3 regions of the Frankia alni ACN14a genome follow, and region 2 is predicted to be linked to each of the others. Evidence: predicted binding sites of a transcription regulator. Region 2 holds the regulator's gene; each other region holds the start of a gene.

Region 1 (6,333 bases), 2.5 Mb from region 2:
CAGCCCTTCCGCCCTCTCGGCGGGGGGCTTTTTTGTTGCCGCGGTCACGGCGAGGTGGCCGCACAGCCGCCGGGAGAGGCATCATGACCGCACCAGCCGCAGACGACGACCAACCGACGCCCGGGAGCGGGGACCCTGGGCCCGGCGAGGCCGACCCGGATGTCGAGGCCGACCCGGGCGTCGAGGCCGACCCGGGCGTCGAGGCGGACCTGTGTGCCGAAGCGGATCAGCGTGTCGACGCGGATCTGCGTGTCGAAGCCATCGAGGCGGCGGCCGGGGTGCTCGACGGCGTGGCGCGGCGGACTCGGGTCGTGCCTGATCCCGGCCTGTCGGCCGCGCTCGGCACACCCGTGTGGTTCAAGTGCGAGCACGAGCAGCACACCGGCTCGTTCAAGCTGCGTGGCGCCTACCACCGGGTGGCGACCGCGGACCCGGCGGCGCGAGCCCGGGGAGTCGTCGCGGCCAGCGCCGGGAACCACGCCCAGGGGGTGGCGTTCGCGGCGGCCACCTTCGGCGTCCCGGCGACGATCTTCGTACCGGCGGGGGCGAACCCCGTCAAGGTCGCCCGGACCCGCCGGTGGGGCGCGCGGGTCGAGGAGGTGCCCGGAGGGGTGGAGGCCGCCCTCGCCGCGGCCGCCGACTTCGCCGCCCGCGGCGGGCGCCTGCTCGTGCATCCCTTCGACGATTTGGCCGTGGTGGCCGGGCAGGGCACGATCGGTCTCGAGCTGCTCGACCAGGTGCCGGACCTGGGGACCGTCCTGGTCGGTGTGGGCGGCGGCGGGCTCGTCAGCGGGGTCGCCGCGGCGCTGCGAGCGCGCCGGCCCGGCGTGCGCGTGATCGGGGTGCAGTCGGTGCTGGCCCCCGCCTTCGCCGCCTCGCTGCGAGCCGGTCGGCGGCTCACCGCGGTGGTGGGTGCCGATCTGCCGGGCGCCGCGGCGCGCGGCCGGGGCGTTCCCACCATCCCGGGCAGCCGGCTGTCCGGGCGGCCGGTGCTGCCCCGACCGGCGGCGCGGCCCCGCACGATCGCCGACGGCATGGCGGTGAGCGAACCGGGTGCGCTGACCTTCGCGCTGGCCACCAGGCTGGTCGACGAGGTGGTGACCGTGGACGAGGCCGCCTTCTGGGAGGCGATGGTGCTGCTGCGCCGCGCCGGTCTCGCGGTGGAGCCGGCCGGAGCCGCGCCGGTCGCCGCGCTGCTGCGCCACGGCCGCCTCGTGCAGGGGCCGACGGTGGCGATCCTGTCGGGGGGCAACATCGATCCCGGGGTGGCCAGCCGGGTCAAGTCGCTCGCGGCGGTCGCGACCGACGACGTCGGCGAACTGCGGACCACGGCCTGAGGCGGCCCGCCGGGCGGTGGGCGGCCGAGGTGACCATAAGGTGGCGACACGTGGGTCGGCGACGTCGCGGGCGCGTGGCGCTTCACGGCGGGCCGCTCCGCGGCAGGCCGCCGCCGGTCCGGCCGGGAGGCGGCGCCTCCCCGGCGAGCCCGGCTCCGACCAGTCCGGCGTCGAACGTACGATCGAGGTCTGATGAGCACTCTGTTCGGTGAGTCCCCCCGTGCCTTCGGCGAGTCGGCCGCGGGCGTCGGCGGTGGCGTGCCCTACGACCTGTTCGGCCCGGCGGTGCTCGCCCCGTCCGCGGGCGGCGACGCAGGCGGCGGGGCACCCAGGCTCGATGCCGAGGGCCTGCTCGACGGGCTCAATCCGCAGCAGCGTGCCGCCGTGGTGCACATCGGCGCGCCGCTGCTGGTCGTGGCGGGCGCGGGCTCGGGCAAGACCCGGGTGCTGGCCCATCGCATCGCCTACCTGCTGGCGGCCCGGGGCGTGCGGCCCGGGGAGATTCTGGCGATCACGTTCACGAACAAGGCCGCAGCCGAGATGCGGGAGCGGGTCGGCGCGCTGGTGGGCCCGCGGGCGCGGGCGATGTGGGTCAGCACGTTCCACTCGGCCTGCGTGCGCATCCTGCGGTCGGAGGCGAAGCGGCTCGGCTACGGGTCCTCCTTCTCCATCTACGACGCCGCGGACGCGCAGCGGCTGATCACGCTGGTCACCCGGGATCTCGACCTCGACCCGAAGCGGCACCCGGCGCGCGGGCTGGCCGCGCAGATCAGCAACCTGAAGAACGAGCTGATCGACTGGGAGGCCGCCCGGGACCGGGCGAGCAGTCACCAGGAGCGCACCCTCGCCGAGGTGTACGCCGCCTACCAGCAGCGGCTGGCCCAGGCCAACGCGCTCGACTTCGACGACCTGATCATGATGACGGTCAACCTGCTCCAGGCGTTCCCCGACGTCGCCGAGCACTACCGGCGCAGGTTCCGGCACGTGCTGGTGGACGAGTACCAGGACACCAACCACGCCCAGTACGTCCTCGTGCGGGAACTCGTCGGCCAGCCCGCGCACGCCGACGCCGACGCCGACGTGCCAGGGCCGGGGGCGGCGGCGGACGCGGCGGTGTCGACCGTCACGTGGGCGTCGGGCGCCGTGCCGCCCGCCGAGCTCTGCGTCGTCGGTGACGCCGACCAGTCGATCTACGCCTTCCGCGGGGCGAACATCCGCAACATCGTGGAGTTCGAGGAGGACTTCCCCGACGCCGCGGTGATCCTGCTGGAGCAGAACTACCGTTCCACCCAGACCATCCTGTCCGCCGCGAACGCGGTGATCGCGCGCAACAACCAGCGCAAGGCGAAGCGGCTGTGGTCCGACGCGGGCGACGGGGAGAAGATCGTCGGATTCGTCGCGGACAACGAGCACGACGAGGCCGCCTTCGTCGCCGAGGAGGTCGACCGGCTCACCGACGCGGGGCTGGCCCGGCCCGCGGACGTCGCGGTGTTCTACCGGACCAACGCGCAGAGCCGCGTCTTCGAGGAGATCTTCGTCCGGGTCGGGCTGCCCTACCGGGTCGTCGGCGGGGTGCGCTTCTACGAGCGCCGCGAGATCCGCGATCTGCTCGCCTACCTGCGGGTGCTGGCCAACCCGAACGACACGGTGAACCTGCGCCGCATCCTCAACGTGCCGCGGCGCGGCATCGGGGACCGGGCCGAGGCGGCGCTCGCCGGCTTCGCCGAAGTCGAGCGGATCGGGTTCGCCGCGGCGCTGGAGCGGGTCGGCGAGGTGCCGGGGATCGCCACCCGCTCGGCGAAGGCGGTGCGCGAGTTCGCGGCGTTGCTCGCCGAGCTGCGCGCGATCGAGGCGGACGGACCGGTCGCCGTCGTCGAGGCTGTCCTCGAACGCACCGGCTACCTGTCCGAGCTTCTTGCGGAGGACACGGTCGAGGCCCAGGGCCGGGTGGAGAACCTGCAGGAGCTGGTCGGCGTCGTCCAGGAGTTCACCGAGCGCAACCCGCAGGGCACTCTCGCCGAGTTCCTCGAACAGGTCTCACTGGTCGCCGACGCCGACCAGGTTCCCACCGATGACGGCTCCGACGGCGTCGTCACCCTCATGACCCTGCACAGCGCCAAGGGCCTGGAGTTCCCCGTCGTCTTCCTCACTGGCCTGGAGGACGGCGTCTTCCCGCATCTGCGGACCCTGGGCGACCCCACCCAGTTGGAAGAGGAGCGCCGCCTGGCCTACGTGGGAGTCACCCGGGCCCGCTCCCGGCTGTACCTGACCCGCTCGGTCGTCCGCAGTGCCTGGGGCCAGCCGGCGTACAACCCGCCGTCGAGGTTCCTCGGTGAGGTGCCCGACGCGCTGGTCGACTGGCGTCGTCTCGTCGAGGCGGCGCCGGAGCCGGCTGCGCGCCCCTGGGGCGGCTCCGGAGGGTCCGGGCCGGGCGGGTTCGGGTCGGGCGGGTTCGGGTCGGGCTCGGCGGGGCAGGGCGCCGGCCGGGCGGGCGGCGGGAGCGCGCCGGCCCGCAAGCCGCTGCCGAACTCACCGTTCGCCGGCCGCGGCCGTCCCTCGGCGCGGCCCGTGCTGGAGCTGCGCCAGGGCGACCGGGTGACCCACGACAGCTTCGGCCTCGGAGTCGTCGTCGCCACCGGTGGGGTGGGGGATTCGGCCGAGGCGACGATCGACTTCGGTGCGGACGCCGGGACCAAGCGCCTGCTGCTGCGCTACGCCCCGGTCGAGAAGCTCTGAGTCCCGCGCACGCAGCTCGGACCCCTGGTCGGGAAGCTCCGAGCCCTGGTCGAGCAGCTCTGACTGCTCCGGCGCCGTCGTCCCTGCCAGCCAGCCCGCAACCCGGCGCGTCACCGCCCCGTTGAACGCCAGCGAGTGATGACCGAGCCCGGGGACGGTGACGTTCACCGCGTCCAGGTCCGGATGGTCGATCGCGGCCTGGGCCGGGCGGACCACCGTGTCCCGCCCGGCGGCGACCGCGACGAACCGCGTCCGGCATCCCGGCGCCGGGCGGCCGAGCTCGACCAGCAGCGGCGAGCCCGGCCGTAACTGGGCGAGCAGGGGATACGGCAGCGCCCGGGGTACCAGCTCGGCCAGGCGGGTGCCGCCGTGCGGGGTGGCGAGGGTGATCAGAGTGTCGACCTGCCGGTCACCGCCCAGCCGCTGGACGTGGTAGCGGGCGACGAGGCCGCCCAGGGAGTGGGCGACGACATGCACGTGGCCGCCGTCGCCCGCCGCGGCCGTCACCGCGGCGGCGAGCACCCGGGCGCCGTCCTCGACGGTGGTGGTCCACAGAGGCAGCTCGACCGCCCGCACCCGGCGAAAGCCCCGGCGGCGTAGCTGATGGTGCAGGCGGGTGAAGATCGACCGGTTGTCGACCAGCCCGTGGACCAGCAGGATCGGCGTCCCGGCCGCGGCGGGCGCGCGCACCAGCAGGCCGCGCTGCAGCGGCGGCAGACCGTCGAGAGAGTACGGTTCGTCGTCCCGCTCCGGCTGGCGGCGCAGCGCGCTCGCCGGATAGAGGGCCAGGTGGGCGGCGACCCAGGCGGTCTCGACGGCGAGTCCGCGGGCGTTGTCCCCGGTGGCGCGCAGCCCCGCGACGAGCGCGCGGCGGGTCGGTGCCTGTCGGGGTGCTGGTGGTACCGGCTCGCCGATGGCCGATCACCTTCCTTCGTCGCGCCGTCGAGGCGTCACGCTGTTGCCGGGTGGACCCGTGCGTGTTCGCCCGACCTCGTCGGGATCGGATCGAGAAACGCAAAGAGATTACAGACTGTCACGTAGTTCTGTCGACCAGCGCTGCTGGCGGCGTTCCCGCCGCTGCGCCGGGTCCTGCCAGGAGACCTCGGCGAGCAGCCCCGCGGCCGCCTGCGCCACCTGGTCCGCGGTCGTCGCGGGCAGCAGGCAGTCGGCGAAACCGAGTCGGTACAGATCCGTGGGACGCAGCCCCGCCCGGTCCGCCGCCTGCTCGACCGGGATGCGCAGGGTCGTCGCGGCGCCCTCCGGGGAGAGCGCGGTGAAGTAACTTTCCGGAGTCATAATCACCATATCGGTGACCGCTGCGGCGAGGGCGCCGCCCGACCCGCCCTCGCCGAGCACCACCGACACGGTCGGGGAGGGGCAGGCCAGGACCGCCGCCATCGCATCCCCGATCGCCGCGGCGATCCCGGCGGTCTCGGCGTGCGCGCCGCCGGCCGCGCCCGGTGTGTCGACGAGCGTGACCAGCCCGACCCCGAGCTTGCCGGCCAGCCGGGCGGCCCGGGCAAGCAGCCGGTACCCCGCCGGGCCCGGCGCGCTGCCGCGTCGGGCCCCGACCGCGACGACCACCGCGCGCATCCCGCCACCGCCGTGCGGCGCGGCCCCTGCACCGGCACCGGCCCTGGCGCCGGCACCGGCACCGGCCCCCGCACCGGCACCGGCCCCGGCCCCTGCGCCGGCACCGGCGTCAAGCAGGGCACCCAGGCGGGCACCGACCAGCGGATCGGGCCCGACGAGATCGACCCCGTCGGGCAGCAGGGCGCGCAGCACCGTCGCACCGTCCGCCCGCTGCGCGGTCCGGGCGGCCATCACCTGCTCCCAGCCGGAACGGGCGGCCACCTTGTCGAAACCCACCGGCAGATCGGTCCGGGCCGTGCGTACCGGCGGCCTCCCCGGTGCCGGCGGGCCCGGCGGCATCGGCGGCCTCGCCCGGGCCACCGGTTCGATCGGGCCCGGCGGGGTCAGCGCGCGCAACGCCCGGCGTAGCCAGTCCGCGACGCTGTCGGGTGCGGGCGCGGCGTCGACGAGGCCGGCGGCGAAGGCGGACGCCGCCGTGTGGCTGCCGGCGGGCGGCGGCGTCCCGGTCGTCGCCGCGACCACGCGGGGACCGGCGAAGCCGACCGTCGCCCCGGCGACGGCGCAGCGCAGGTCGCAGCGCGAGCCGATGGTGACCCAGACCCCACCGGTCGTCGGCTGGTCGGCGACGGCCACGTGGCCGACCCCGGCCGCGTCGAGGGCCGCGAGG
Region 2 (6,333 bases):
CGCGGAAGTACTTGCTCGTCACGATGTTCGACGCGTTGACCGACCAGGATTCGGGGAACTCCACCCCGCGCTGTTCGAAGTTGACCGAGCCGTCCCGCCAGTTGGTCATGACGACGTCCCGGGTCTCCCAGGTGACCTCGTCGTACGGGTGGACGCCGGCGGTGGTGCGCGAGCGCCGGATCTTCAATCCGCTCGCCCTGGCCGCAGACCTGCCCGCCTTCGTGCCGCGACTTTCGGTCATGACGCTCCTCGTCCTGTCTTCTCATCGGCGCGCGCTGGCGCACTGGTGGTGGCATCCCCGCCCGGGCCCGGTCCACTGCATGCGTGGACGGCGGACCGCGGGCGAATCGGCGTGCCGGCCGAGCCGAACCCCGGGGTCAACCGGTCCGGCGGGAGCGGCACGCATGGCGAACACACCGACCCCGGCGGCCCGACTCCCATCCCGGCGCCCGTCCGGCCACGGACACGGCCAGGTGGGGGACGGCCGGGACACGCGAAACCGGGTCGCCGCGACCGGGCCGCGCGGGCATCGAGTAACGCGGAATCGGGTCACACGGGTTCGGACGCCCACGCCGGCCGGGTCAGGTCGTCCCGTGCGCGCGGGAACGGGCCGGCGGGGCGGCGATGCTGCTGGTGGGACGGGCGGGCGGGGCCTGCGCGGCCCGGCGGCGGCCCGTCAGGTGCGGGTGGCCGAGGCGCCGCGCGCCCGGCCGACCTCGTACTCCCCCGTACTCGGCTCGGCCCGGCCGAGGCCGCCCTCGACGATGTTCAACGGGTTCCCGCCGCTGCGGCGGCCCGGGGTCTCCGGGTGCTCGCGAACGGCGGCGAGCATGTCCCGGCCTGGGCGGCCGGGGCGTGAGGTGTCCGAGTCGACCCGCCGGCCACCGGACGGGGGGCTGTCGGGGCCGGCCCGCTGCATCGGGTCCGCCGGGTCGGTGAACGCCCCACCGGTGTGGCGGCCGGCCGGGCCCCCCAGCTCGTCGAGATCGTCGAGGTCGTCCGGCTCGGCGCCGCGGCGGGTACCGGACGTCTCGGCCCGCAGCGCCGCGATCGCGTTCTCGAAGTCGCCGAGCGACTCGAAGGCCAGGTACACCGAGGCGAAACGGAGGTAGGCCACCTCGTCGAGCTCGCGGAGCGGGCCGAGGATCGCCCGGCCGATCGCCTCCGCGGGGACCTCCGCCGAGCCCGAGGAGCGCACGGCATCCTCCACGCGCTGGGCCAGCAGAGCAAGATCATCGTCGCGCACCGGCCGGCCCTGGCACGCCTTGCGCACGCCGGTGATCACCTTGGCGCGGCTGAAGGGCTCCGCCACGCCGCTGCGCTTGAGCACCCGCAGCGACGCCTCCTCCATGGTGGTGAACCGGCGACCACACGACAGGCAGGATCGCCGCCGCCGAATCGCCGAGCCCTCTTCGGCCTCCCGGCTGTCGACGACACGGCTGTCCGGATGCCGGCAGAACGGGCATCGCACGCGATACGCCTCCTTCGTCCGGTCCGGCGCGGACCACCCGGCGCGGCGGGACGACGAGCCGGGAGCCGGCCCACGCCCGAGCACCGGCCAAGCCGTCCTGTGGACGGCCGCCCGCACCTCTGTGGAAAGCCTGTGCATCAACCTGTGGATGACTTACGCCCTCGTAAGCACCAGATGTTGTGTCCAACCTAGCGCACAACCCCAGTGATGGGGACACCGGCCCCCCCGCGTGTCACACCGGGACATCAGCCCGCGGGGGCGCGACAACCCTGCGCGAGGGCGCCTCACCCGCCCGCTGCCGCCGGAGACCGGCCCGTCACGGCGACGAGCCGCCGAGCGCCGGCCGGGATCAGACGGTGGCGGAGTGGACCGCCCGACCGGCGGGTCAGCCCAGCACCAGGAACTGGCCGGGGGTGAGCTCGACCGAGGGGAGATGGTTGATCCGCATCAGCCGATCCACGACGACACGGGTGTCGGCGTCGGGGTCGAGCGCAACGGCGATCTCCCACAGCGTCTCTCCGGCGAGCACCAGGTGACCCCGCGGCGGCTCGCCGGACCACGCGATCGAGGCGCGCGGCAGGACGCCCACCAGCACCGCGGCGAGGGCCAGCGCGACGACGGCGACCACGACAACCCGGCCGCGGCGGGTCAGCCGCAGCGGCGGCAGCGGCTCGCCGGCGCCACGGCGCACCGCCGACCGAGAGACCGGCGAGCGAGAAACCGGTGAACGAGACAGGCACGCCCCCGGAACCGGCCTCCCGGCACCGACCCCGGCGGCCGGCCGGGCCACTCGCACCCGCGCCGGACCGCCCGCCGGCCATCTCCCGGCCCGGCGCGCCGCCCGTTCCCGGGCAGCCGCCAGATCGACCACCTGCGTGGTGTGCGCGCTGTGCACGGCTTCCTCCCCAGGCACCCCGAACCAGGTCGCGGACGCCACGAACTCCCGTTCGATCGAACTCCTGATCGATTGTCGCACCGGAGACCCGCCAGGAAAAGGGACACGCTCGAACAGACGTTTGAGATTCCGCGACCGGGCGGTTACCGTCGAGACGATCAGGTTTGCACCGGGCGGTTTCCCCCGGTCGCGGACAGCCGGGTGCCGTGGGGGGTGCCGGTCTCGCCGGGCGAGGCCGTCAGCCGCGCGCACGTCCGGCGCGCGGCCGCGCGGCGACCAACCGGCGACGGAGTAGGCGACGAGGAGAGCGGTAGGCGATGACCAGCCAAGGCAGGGGTACACGCCGGGGCGGGGCCCGCGGCAACGTGCGGGCCTTTCCCGAAAACCCCGCGGACGCAGCCGGCCTGACCCCCCGGCAGCGCAAGGTGCTCGAGGTCATCCGGGCCGAGGTGGAACGGCGCGGGTACCCGCCCAGCGTGCGGGAGATCGGGGAGGCGGTGGGGCTGACCAGCACGAGCAGCGTGGCGCATCAGCTCAAGGTGCTGGAGGAGAAGGGCTACCTGCGCCGGGACCCGAACCGTCCGCGGGCCATGGAGGTGCTCAGCCCCGACCGGCCACGGCGCAAGGCCGATTCCGGCGCGGCGGCTGTCGTGTCGACGTTCCCGGGCGCCGCGGCGGCGCCGGCCGGGGTGGGCGGCGAGGGGTCCGCGGCCTACGTGCCGGTCCTCGGGCGGATCGCCGCCGGCGGGCCGATCCTGGCCGAGCAGGCGATCGAGGACGTCTTTCCCCTGCCGAAGGAGATCGTCGGCGAGGGCACTCTGTTCCTGCTCCGGGTCGTCGGCGAGTCGATGATCAATGCAGCGATCTGTGACGGCGACTGGGTGGTGGTGCGCCAGCAGCCGGTCGCGGACAACGGTGAGATCGTCGCCGCGATGATCGACGGCGAGGCGACGGTCAAGCGCCTACGGGTCCGCGACGGGAAGATCTGGCTGCACCCGGAGAATCCGACGTTCAGCGACATCCCCGGCGAGGAGGCGACGATCCTCGGGCGGATCGTCGCCGTGCTGCGCCGGATCTGACCGTGGACGGCCGGCCGCGCGAGGCGGCCGGCCGGTTCGGCTGCCACGAACCGCGGGACAGGTGCCACCGGCCGTGCCGTGCCCGTCGGCGGCGGGTCAATGCCGGTCCCGACAGCCCCGGTCCCGACAGCCCCGGTCCCGACAGCCTCGGTCCCGAGGGAACAGGGCTGACGGGCCAGGGCTGGGGGAATGGGTCAGGGCTGAGGGCAGGTCAGGGCTGGGATCAGGGCTGGAAGGCGTGCAGTTCCGCGGCGAGCGACGGGGACACCCTCGCGAGCAGGCGGGTGCCGTCCGCGGTGTGCTCCAACTCGAGCACCTCGCCGTGGGCGTGCACCCGTGAGACGAGATCGCCCCGCGTGTAGGGGACGAGGACCTTCATCTCCACGTCGGGGTGGGGAACCCGGGCGCACAGGGCGTCGACGAGCGCGGTCAACCCCTCCCCCGTGCGCGCCGAGACGAAGACAGCGTCGGGCGCGAGCTGGCGCAGGCCGGCGAGGACGGTCGGCTCGGTGGCGTCAACCTTGTTCACGACAATCAACTCGGCAACGTTGCCCGCGTCGATGTCGTTGAGCACCTCGCGCACCGCGGAGATCTGGGCGGCCGGGTCGGGAGCGGAGCCGTCGACGACGTGCAGGATGAGGTCCGCGTCGGCGACCTCCTCCAGGGTCGAGCGGAACGCCTCGACGATCTGGTGCGGCAGGTGCCGGACGAAGCCGACCGTGTCGGTGAGGGTGAACGCCCGGCCGTCCGGCAGGGTCGCGCGCCGCACGGTCGGGTCCAGCGTGGCGAACAGCGCGTCCTCGACGAGGACGCCGGCGCCGGTGAGACGGTTGAGCAGCGATGACTTGCCGGCGTTGGTGTAGCCGGCGATCGCCACCGCGGGCACCTCGCCGCGCCGGCGAGCCGACCGCTTCGTCTCCCGCACGGTCGCCATCCCGGCGAGCTCCCGGCGCAGGCGTGCCATCCGGGCGCGCAGTCGCCGGCGGTCCGTCTCGATCTTCGTCTCGCCGGGTCCACGGGTCCCGATGGGGGCACGTCCGCCGCCGCTGGCCGCAGCGCGGGACATCGACTCACCCCAGCCACGCAGGCGGGGCAGCATGTACTGGAGCTGGGCGAGCTCGACCTGAGCCTTGCCCTCCCGGGACGTCGCGTGCTGGGCGAAGATGTCGAGGATGAGCGCCGTCCGGTCGATGACCTTGACCTTGACGACCTCCTCGAGCTGGCGCAGCTGGCCCGGGGTGAGCTCGCCGTCGCAGATCACCGTGTCCGCGCCGGTCGCGGCGACGACCTCGGCGAGTTCGCGGGCCTTGCCGGACCCGACATAGGTCGACGCGTCCGGCCGGTCGCGACGCTGCACGAGCGCGTCGAGCACGACCGAACCCGCCGTGGTCGCGAGGGCGGCGAGCTCCGCCATGGAGGCCTCGGCCGACCGCAGCGAACCCGACGTCCACACTCCGATGAGGACGACCTGCTCCAGCCGAAGCTGGCGGTACTCGACCTCGGTGACGTCGTCGAGCTCGGTGGCCAGCCCGGGCACACGGCGCAGTGCCGCGCGCTCCTCCAGGTCGAAGCCGTCTCCCGAATCGTCATAGAAACCCGAGAGGTACGCCGAATCCGCATCGGCGAGGTCGATGAGGGATCTGTCGAAAGTGGACGCCGTCAGGGCGTCGGCAGGAAGAGTCATACCATCCGTTCTCAACGCGGCTCGCTGCCGCGAGATTCCGCGCCGCTTCGTCCGGCCAGGTCACGCGCGGGTTCCGGCGACCTGATGAGGTCCGCGACAGGGGCCGGCGCGGGCGTCGGTCGCTGCCTTGCGGATTCATCCCGTCTCCGACCAGGGTCCCACGCCGCCATGACGATCGCGAACGGTTTCCGGGTTGGCATGCCGTGGCCTTCACATCGGCCGGCACAGGCACCCGGAACGGGGCATGGGCGCCCAGACAGCGCAACGGACCCTCGGCGGCCACCTCACCGCGCTGCGGGCGCCCTGGCCTCGCCGACCTGACGCAAAGCGCTCCCGTGCACCACTGTCGTGACCGCGGGTCGACAAGCCCCCGGCACGAGGTAGACGCCCCGTTCGGGGCGCCCCGAACGGGACGTCGGCCGCGTACCGTCGACGCCGTGTACCGGGAACGACCGGCGACCCGGCTGCCGGCCACGATCTGGTCCGCGCACGGCCCGTCCGGGCCTGCCGGCGGCCTCGATCAGGCGGGGGCCGACCCGCTGCGGCGACGCCTGCCAGCGGGTGGCCCGGCCCCCGACGGGCGGGTGGCGCAGGTCCACCGGATCCTGCCCGACGGCTGCATCGACATCATCTGGAGCTCCGACGGCCGACTGATCGTCGCCGGCCCGGACACGGTCGCCACGCTCGCGAGCTGGGCGCCGGGGGTGCGCCACCTCGGCCTGCGCTTCGATCCCGGGTGCGGTCCGGCCCGGCTCGGGGTGCCCGCCGCGGAGCTGCGCGACCGCCGCTCGGAGCTTGCCGACCTGTGGGGCGCGGGGCCGGCTCGGCGACTCGCCGAGCGGCTCGCCGACGCGGGCGACCCGGCGTGGGTGCTCGAGACGTGCGTTGCCGCCCGTCCCCGCCACCCGGCACTGGGCGATCCGCTCATGCCGACGATCGTCGCCGGCATCCGGGCCGGATTGCCGGTGGCCGAGGTGGCGCGGGCAGCCGCGCTCAGCGAACGTCAGCTCCTGCGCCGCTGCCGGCAGATGTTCGGGTATGGCCCGAAGACACTCGCCCGCATCCTGCGGCTGCAGGACGCGCTGCGCTCGGCGCGGGCCGGCCGGCGCCTGGCGGTGGTGGCCGCCGACGCCGGCTACGCCGATCAGGCCCATCTGGCCCGGGAGGTGCGTGCCCTGGCCGGCGTCACGCTGACCAGCCTGCT
Region 3 (6,333 bases), 1.3 Mb from region 2:
CCTCCTGGATCAGCGCGGCCGCGCTCGTCCGCGTCGGCGCAGACCCGATCCACGGCTCCTCCTGCCACGGAGAATCCGTGGCCGCTGAGTCCACAGGAGGTGGGTTCACCCTTGGCACGTCATTACGAACTCATGGTGATCCTCGACGCGGATCTCGAGGAACGCACCGTTGCGCCGTCTCTCGACCAGTACCTCGGCGTCGTCCGGCAGGGCGGCGGCGTGGTCGAGAAGGTCGACATCTGGGGCCGGCGCCGGCTCGCCTACGAGATCGCCAAGAGCAACGAGGGCATCTACGCGGTGATCGACCTGCACGCGGAGCCGGACGTGGTCGCCGAGCTCGACCGTCAGCTCGTTCTGAACGAGTCGGTCATCCGCACGAAGGTCATCCGGCTTCCCGAGCCGAAGAAGCCTCGCCAGAGCCGCCGGGTGGCGGCATGACCTGGTCCGCGGTGACGGCGATCTGCGCGCCGTCGTGGACCGCCGACATCCGGGAGGGCGCCCGTGGCCGGTGAGACGGTCATCACCGTCGTTGGCAACCTGACCAGCGACCCCGAGCTGCGGTTCACGTCGAACGGCGCCGCGGTGGCGAGCTTCACCATCGCCTCCACGCCGCGCACGCTGGACCGCCAGACCAACGAGTGGAAAGACGGCGAGGCGCTGTTCCTGCGCTGTTCCATCTGGCGTCAGGCCGCCGAGCACGTCGCCGAGTCGCTGCAGAAGGGCGCCCGGGTCATCGTCACGGGCCGGCTCAAGCAGCGCTCGTTCGAGACTCGCGAGGGTGAGAAGCGCACTGTGATTGAACTCGAGGTCGACGAGGTCGGCCCCAGCCTGCGTTACGCGACCGCCAAGGTCGTCCGCGCCGCCCGCGGTGGCGGCAGTGGTGGTGGCGGCGGTGGTGGCGGTTACGGCGGTGGTGGCGGTGGCTACAGCGGCGGTGGCGGCACTGGCGGCGGCTTCGGTGCGCCCGCCGGCGTCCCCTCCGGTGCGCCGGCCGGCGGAGTCCCGAATGATGACCCCTGGTCGCAGCAGCCGGCCGGTGGCTACTCAGACGAGCCTCCGTTTTGAGCGGGCGCTCGTCGTCCTCGCGGTCGACACAACGAGGTAGGAGCACATCCGTGGCCAAGGCGGCCGTGCGCAAGCCCAAGAAGAAGGTTTGCGTCTTCTGTAAGGACAAGGTCGAGTACATCGACTTCAAGGACACCTCGCTGCTGCGCAAGTACATCTCGGACCGGGGCAAGATCCGTGCCCGGCGGGTGAGCGGCAACTGCAGCCAGCACCAGCGCGACGTGGCGACGGCGGTGAAGAACAGCCGCGAGATGGCGCTGCTGCCCTACACCGCCTCGGCCCGCTAGGGGGTGGCGGGATGAAGCTCATCCTGACCCAGGAGGTCCCCGGCCTCGGCAGCCCGGGTGACATCGTCGAGGTCGCCAACGGCTACGGGCGCAACTACCTGGTGCCGCGCAAGTACGCGATCCTCGCGACGAAGGGCGCGGAGCGCCAGGTCGAGCAGATCAAGCGGGCCCGCTCGGCTCGGGCGGTCCGCGACCTCGGCCACGCCCAGGAGATCGCCGGCCAGCTCGGCGGCCTCAAGGTCGAGCTGATCAGCCGGGCCGGCAAGGAAGGCCGGCTGTTCGGCTCGGTGACGGCGGCCGACGTGGTCGAGGCCGTCACCGCGGCGGGCGGTCCCGAGCTGGACCGTCGGCGGGTCGAACTGACCACGCCGATCAAGTCGCTCGGGGCGTACACCGTTGCCGTCCACCTTCACCCCGAGGTGACGGCGTCGGTGAAGCTCCAGGTCAAGAAGGCCTAGGACCGGCGGCACCGCCCTCGGGTGAGGCGGCATTGCCCTCGCGAGGCGGCACTGCCGCCTCGCCGCCGAGGCGCGGATGCCCCGGACTGACGAACTCCCCCGGCCGACCCACCCCAGTGGTGGTCCTCGGTCCGGGGGAGTTCGTCGTTGCGGGACCGGTCCGCAGCGAACTTTCTTCCGCCTTGTTTTATCCACAGGAGGCGGGTCGGCTGTGCTTGCGGTGCCTGCGGACCCTCGGCCTTGTGATCCTTGTTTTCCACAGGGTGTGAGCCGCTGTCCCGAGCTCCTCCCCAGGTTCCGGCAGGTTACCCACAGCTTTTCCACATGGGCCTGTGGATAACTTTTTGGTGGGGGTGCTCGTCGATCCGTATGGTCGGACCCTCCACACTGGGTCAGCCGGACTCGCCCGGCCAGCTCAACGGCCGCTCGCCGGTACCCGGGTCGCGTGGCGGTCGCCGTGTCGGACGCGGCGTGACGGGGGTCGACGAGTGGCCGAGATCTGCTGGGCGCGGTGGCGTGGCCCGTTGACCGCAGCCCCGATGTGTACGAACATGTGTTCGAATCTGGATCTGCGGGAGAGCGGGGAGGGTGCGTCGTGAGCGTCACGGAGATCTCGCGCGGCGGCGCAGGCGGCGGCGCGGAGTTCGAGCGGACCCCGCCCCACGACCTCCCGGCCGAGCAGAGCGTGCTCGGCGGCATGCTGCTGTCGAAGGACGCCATCGCCGACGTCGTCGAGGTCCTGCGGATGGCGGACTTCTACCGCCCGGCCCACGGACTCGTCTACGAGGTCATCGGCGACCTGTACGGCCGGGGCGAGCCCGCCGACGTCATCAGTGTCGCGGCCGAGCTCAGCCGCCGCGACCTGCTGGAACGGGTCGGCGGGCCGGGGTACATGCACACCCTGATCTCGAGCGTGCCCACCGCGGCGAACGCCGGTTACTACGCGCGCATCGTCGCCGAGAAGGCGGTCCTGCGCCGCCTCGCCGAGGCCGGCACCCGCATCGTCCAGCTCGCCTTCGGCGCCGCCCCCGACGTCAGCGACGTCGTGGATCGCGCTCAGGCCGCCGTGTACGAGGTCACCGAGCGGCGGGCGAACGACGACTACCTGCCGCTGGGAGAGCTGCTCAACCCGGCCCTGGAGGAGATCGAGTCGATCCAGGGCCGCGGCGAGGGCGCGCTGACCGGCGTGCCGACCGGCTTCGTGGACCTCGACGAGCTGACCAACGGCCTGCACGGCGGCCAGCTCTGGATCGTCGCGGCCCGCCCGGCCGTCGGTAAGGCGCTGGCCCTCGGGACTGCGCTCCCCACCCCGACCGGCTGGACGACGATGGGCCGCGTCGCCGTCGGCGACATGCTCATCGGTGCCGACGGGCGGCCGACGCGCGTGGTCGCCGCCACCGACGTGATGCACGGCCGGCCGTGCTACGAGGTCGAGTTCTCCGACGGGTCCGTGATCGTGGCGGACGGACAGCATCAGTGGATCACGCAGACCCGGGCGGAGCCTCGCCGTGACGGTCCGGTTCGTTCGGGCTCCCGCACCGCGACGCTCACCAGACCGGTCACCACGGAGGAGATCGCTCGCACTCTGCGTTGTCGGACTGCCGATCGCCGGTGCACCCATGCGGTGCGTGTCGCCGGCCCGTTCCAGCTGCCGGCGGTCGACCTGCCGGTCGATCCGTATGTGCTGGGATCCTGGCTCGGCGACGAAACGGCGGCCTGTGCGAGCCTGACCTCGGCTGATCCGGAGATTTCCGAGGAGATCCGGCGCCGGGGACACGAGGTCGTGGGCAGCACCAGTGCGAGACATCGACCGGGGCTGCGGCGGTCCGCGGCGACCGAGAGGGCCTGCACGGTGTGCGGGCGGCCGTTCACCGCCGCGATGCCCGGCGTCCGCACCTGTGGCCAGTCCTGCGGGGGCAAGCTGCGTTTCCTCGCGGAGCCGCTCTCGGTGCGAAGCTGCGTGGACTGCGGGGGCCGGACCACCGGTTTCGGGCCGCGTTGCCGTTCCTGCCACGCCCGGGCCGGGACGTTGCAGGCCCGGCTGCGCACCCTCGGTGTGCTGGGCGACCGGCACATCCCGGCCGGCTATCTGCGGGCGAGCGAGCAGCAACGCCGTGACCTGCTGGCAGGTTTGCTGGACGCCGACGGCACCGTCGCGAGCAACGGGTCGACCGCCCAGTTCGCCACCACCAACCCGAGGCTGGCCCGAGAGGTCCGTGAGCTCGTTCTCTCGCTGGGCTGTCGGGCGACCGTCACGACGACGCGGACGCGGGGCCGGTCGGAGGAGACGTCCACCTGTTTCACGGTGAACTTCGCTCCCCAGGATCAGGTCTTCCGGCTTGCGCGCAAGGCCGCCCGACTGCGGCCGACCGGACACCCGGCGGCCGCGGTGCGGTACATCACGGACGTCCGACCGATCGCGTCTGTGCCGGTCCGGTGCGTCGAGGTCGACAGTCCCGATCACCTCTACCTCGCGGGCGAGACCTGTATCCCGACCCACAACTCGACGCTCGGCTTGGACTTCGCCCGGGCAGCGTCGATCAAGAACGGGCTGACCTCGGTCATCTTCTCGTTGGAGATGAGCCGCATGGAGATCACCATGCGGCTGCTGTCGGCCGAGGCGCGGGTGTCGCTGCAGAACATCCGCACCGGTCGGCTCACCGACGACGACTGGGCCAGGTTGGCCCGGCGGATGGGCGAGGTGGCCGAGGCACCGCTGTTCATCGACGACAGCCCGCACCTGACGATGATGGAGATCCGGGCCAAGGCCCGTCGGCTCAAGCAGCGCAACGAGCTGCGTCTGGTCATCCTCGACTACCTGCAGCTGATGTCGTCGCCGAAGAAGGTCGAGAGTCGCCAGCAGGAGGTCAGCGAGATCTCGCGGTCGCTGAAGCTGCTGGCCAAGGAGCTCGACGTGCCGGTGGTCGCGATCTCGCAGCTCAACCGCGCCTCCGAGCAACGCGCCGACAAGCGCCCCCAGGTCTCCGACCTGCGCGAGTCCGGCAGCCTCGAGCAGGACGCCGACGCGGTCATCCTGCTCTACCGGGAGGACACGGTCGAGAAGGAGTCGGCGCGCGCCGGCGAGGCGGACCTCATCATCGCCAAGCATCGCAACGGGCCGACCGGCACCGTCACCGTCGCCTTCCAGGGGCACTACTCGAGATTCGTCGACATGGCCAACTGACCCCTGCCGGCCGGTGCCCACCTGCCCCGGTCGGCGGACCACGATCCCCGGACGGTGACACACTGGGCGCTATGGCGACCGGGAACGCGGGACAGCCGGAACCCGGGGATGACCGGGACCATGCGGCGCATCGAGGGGACGGCCGGTGAGTGACGGCGGGGACAGCGGAGCCGAGGGGCCGGGCGTTCTGGAGATCGCCCGGATCGACGTGCAGCCCGGCACCGAGGAGAAGTTCGCCGCCGCCTACCGGGAGGCGCGCACGGAGGTGGTCGACACGCCCGGCTGCCGGTCCGCGCGGCTGACGCGGGGCATCGAGTCGCCGTCCAGCTTCGTGCTGCTGGTCGAGTGGGACGACCTGGACAGCCACCTGAAGAACTTCCGCGAATCCGACCGTTTCGTCCGCTGGCGCGCGGCGCTTGGGCCGTACTTCGCCGGGCCGCCGTCCATGGTGCACGGGGTGGACGTCCCGGCCGGCCCCGACCCGGTCTGACCAGCCCGCGACCGTCTGGACCCCTGACCATGGGAACGTTCTTCGGGTTTCTGTTCGTCGCGCCGTTGATGGCCGGCTTCTTCGGCTTCCTCATCTGGCTGTTCCTGGCGATCCTGCTCCGCGAGCAGATCACCAGGTTCAAGGTCCGCCCGTTCGTCTTCTTCGTCACCGGCTACGTCTTCACCGGCGTCCTGACCCTCTTCCTACTCATCGCGCGAGCCTCGGTGGGGCCGATCGCCGGCACCGCCGCCTCGCTGGGACTCGTCTGGCTGATCAGGGACCGGTGGCGCCGCCACCGGCCCCCGACCAGCCGGAAGGGGGCCCGCGGCGGCCCGCCGCAGCCCGGCCAGCCGGGACCCGGCGGTCATCAGCCGGCAGGTTACCCCGGTCAGCCGATCGGCCCTCCGGGTCAGCTCGGCTATCCGGGCTATCCGGGTCAGCCCGGTTTTCCGGGTCAGGCAGGCTATCCGGGTCAGCCCGGTTTTCCCGGTCAGGCGGGCCATCCAGGTCAAGCTGGCTATCCGGGTCAGCCCGGTTTTCCCGGTCAGGCGGGCTATCCCGGTCAGCCCGGCTATCCCGGTCAGCGCGGCTTTCCGGGGCAGGCTGGCCAACCTGGAGGCCCGGGTCAGCCCGGGCCTCCAGGTTGGCCGGGCGCGCCGACGGGCGGCCCGGCGACCGGTGGTCGCGACAGGACCCCTCCCGGGAAGCCCGACGCCCGCCCACCGGGGGTCGAGGACGGCCCGCCCGGACCGGACTTCCCGTCGATCCCGGACTACCCGCCGCTGGCCGGGCACCGGTCGGACCCCGACTTCCCCTCCATTCCCGACTTTCCACCGATCCCCGACTTGC

What was found. The regulator LexA, encoded in region 2, represses DNA repair genes until DNA is damaged. The targets are predictions, from matches to a motif close to CGAACNNNNGTTCG.
Region 1: the regulator LexA is predicted to act here: its motif matches at 1,509-1,522, upstream of pcrA (DNA helicase PcrA).
Region 3: the regulator LexA is predicted to act here: its motif matches at 2,357-2,370, upstream of dnaB (replicative DNA helicase).

Annotation. Positions count from the first base shown of each region.
Region 1 covers NC_008278.1:1,220,505-1,226,837, forward strand. Annotated here, with positions in the region: gene FRAAL_RS05015 (threonine ammonia-lyase) at 84-1,337, shown strand; gene pcrA (DNA helicase PcrA) at 1,530-4,073, shown strand; partial or broken gene FRAAL_RS35735 (esterase/lipase family protein) at 4,434-4,763, opposite strand; gene FRAAL_RS05030 (carboxyl transferase domain-containing protein) at 5,097-6,333, opposite strand, start outside.
Region 2 covers NC_008278.1:6,172,569-6,178,901, forward strand. Annotated here, with positions in the region: gene FRAAL_RS24815 (vitamin B12-dependent ribonucleotide reductase) at 1-241, opposite strand, end outside; gene nrdR (transcriptional regulator NrdR) at 677-1,471, opposite strand; gene FRAAL_RS24825 (LysM peptidoglycan-binding domain-containing protein) at 1,857-2,162, opposite strand; gene lexA (transcriptional repressor LexA) at 2,684-3,445, shown strand; gene hflX (GTPase HflX) at 3,669-5,129, opposite strand; gene FRAAL_RS24840 (helix-turn-helix transcriptional regulator) at 5,567-6,333, shown strand, end outside.
Region 3 covers NC_008278.1:7,449,703-7,456,035, reverse strand. Annotated here, with positions in the region: gene rpsF (30S ribosomal protein S6) at 112-438, shown strand; gene FRAAL_RS29925 (single-stranded DNA-binding protein) at 502-1,065, shown strand; gene rpsR (30S ribosomal protein S18) at 1,116-1,352, shown strand; gene rplI (50S ribosomal protein L9) at 1,364-1,810, shown strand; gene dnaB (replicative DNA helicase) at 2,406-4,994, shown strand; gene FRAAL_RS29905 (antibiotic biosynthesis monooxygenase family protein) at 5,140-5,484, shown strand; gene FRAAL_RS33405 (hypothetical protein) at 5,514-6,333, shown strand, end outside.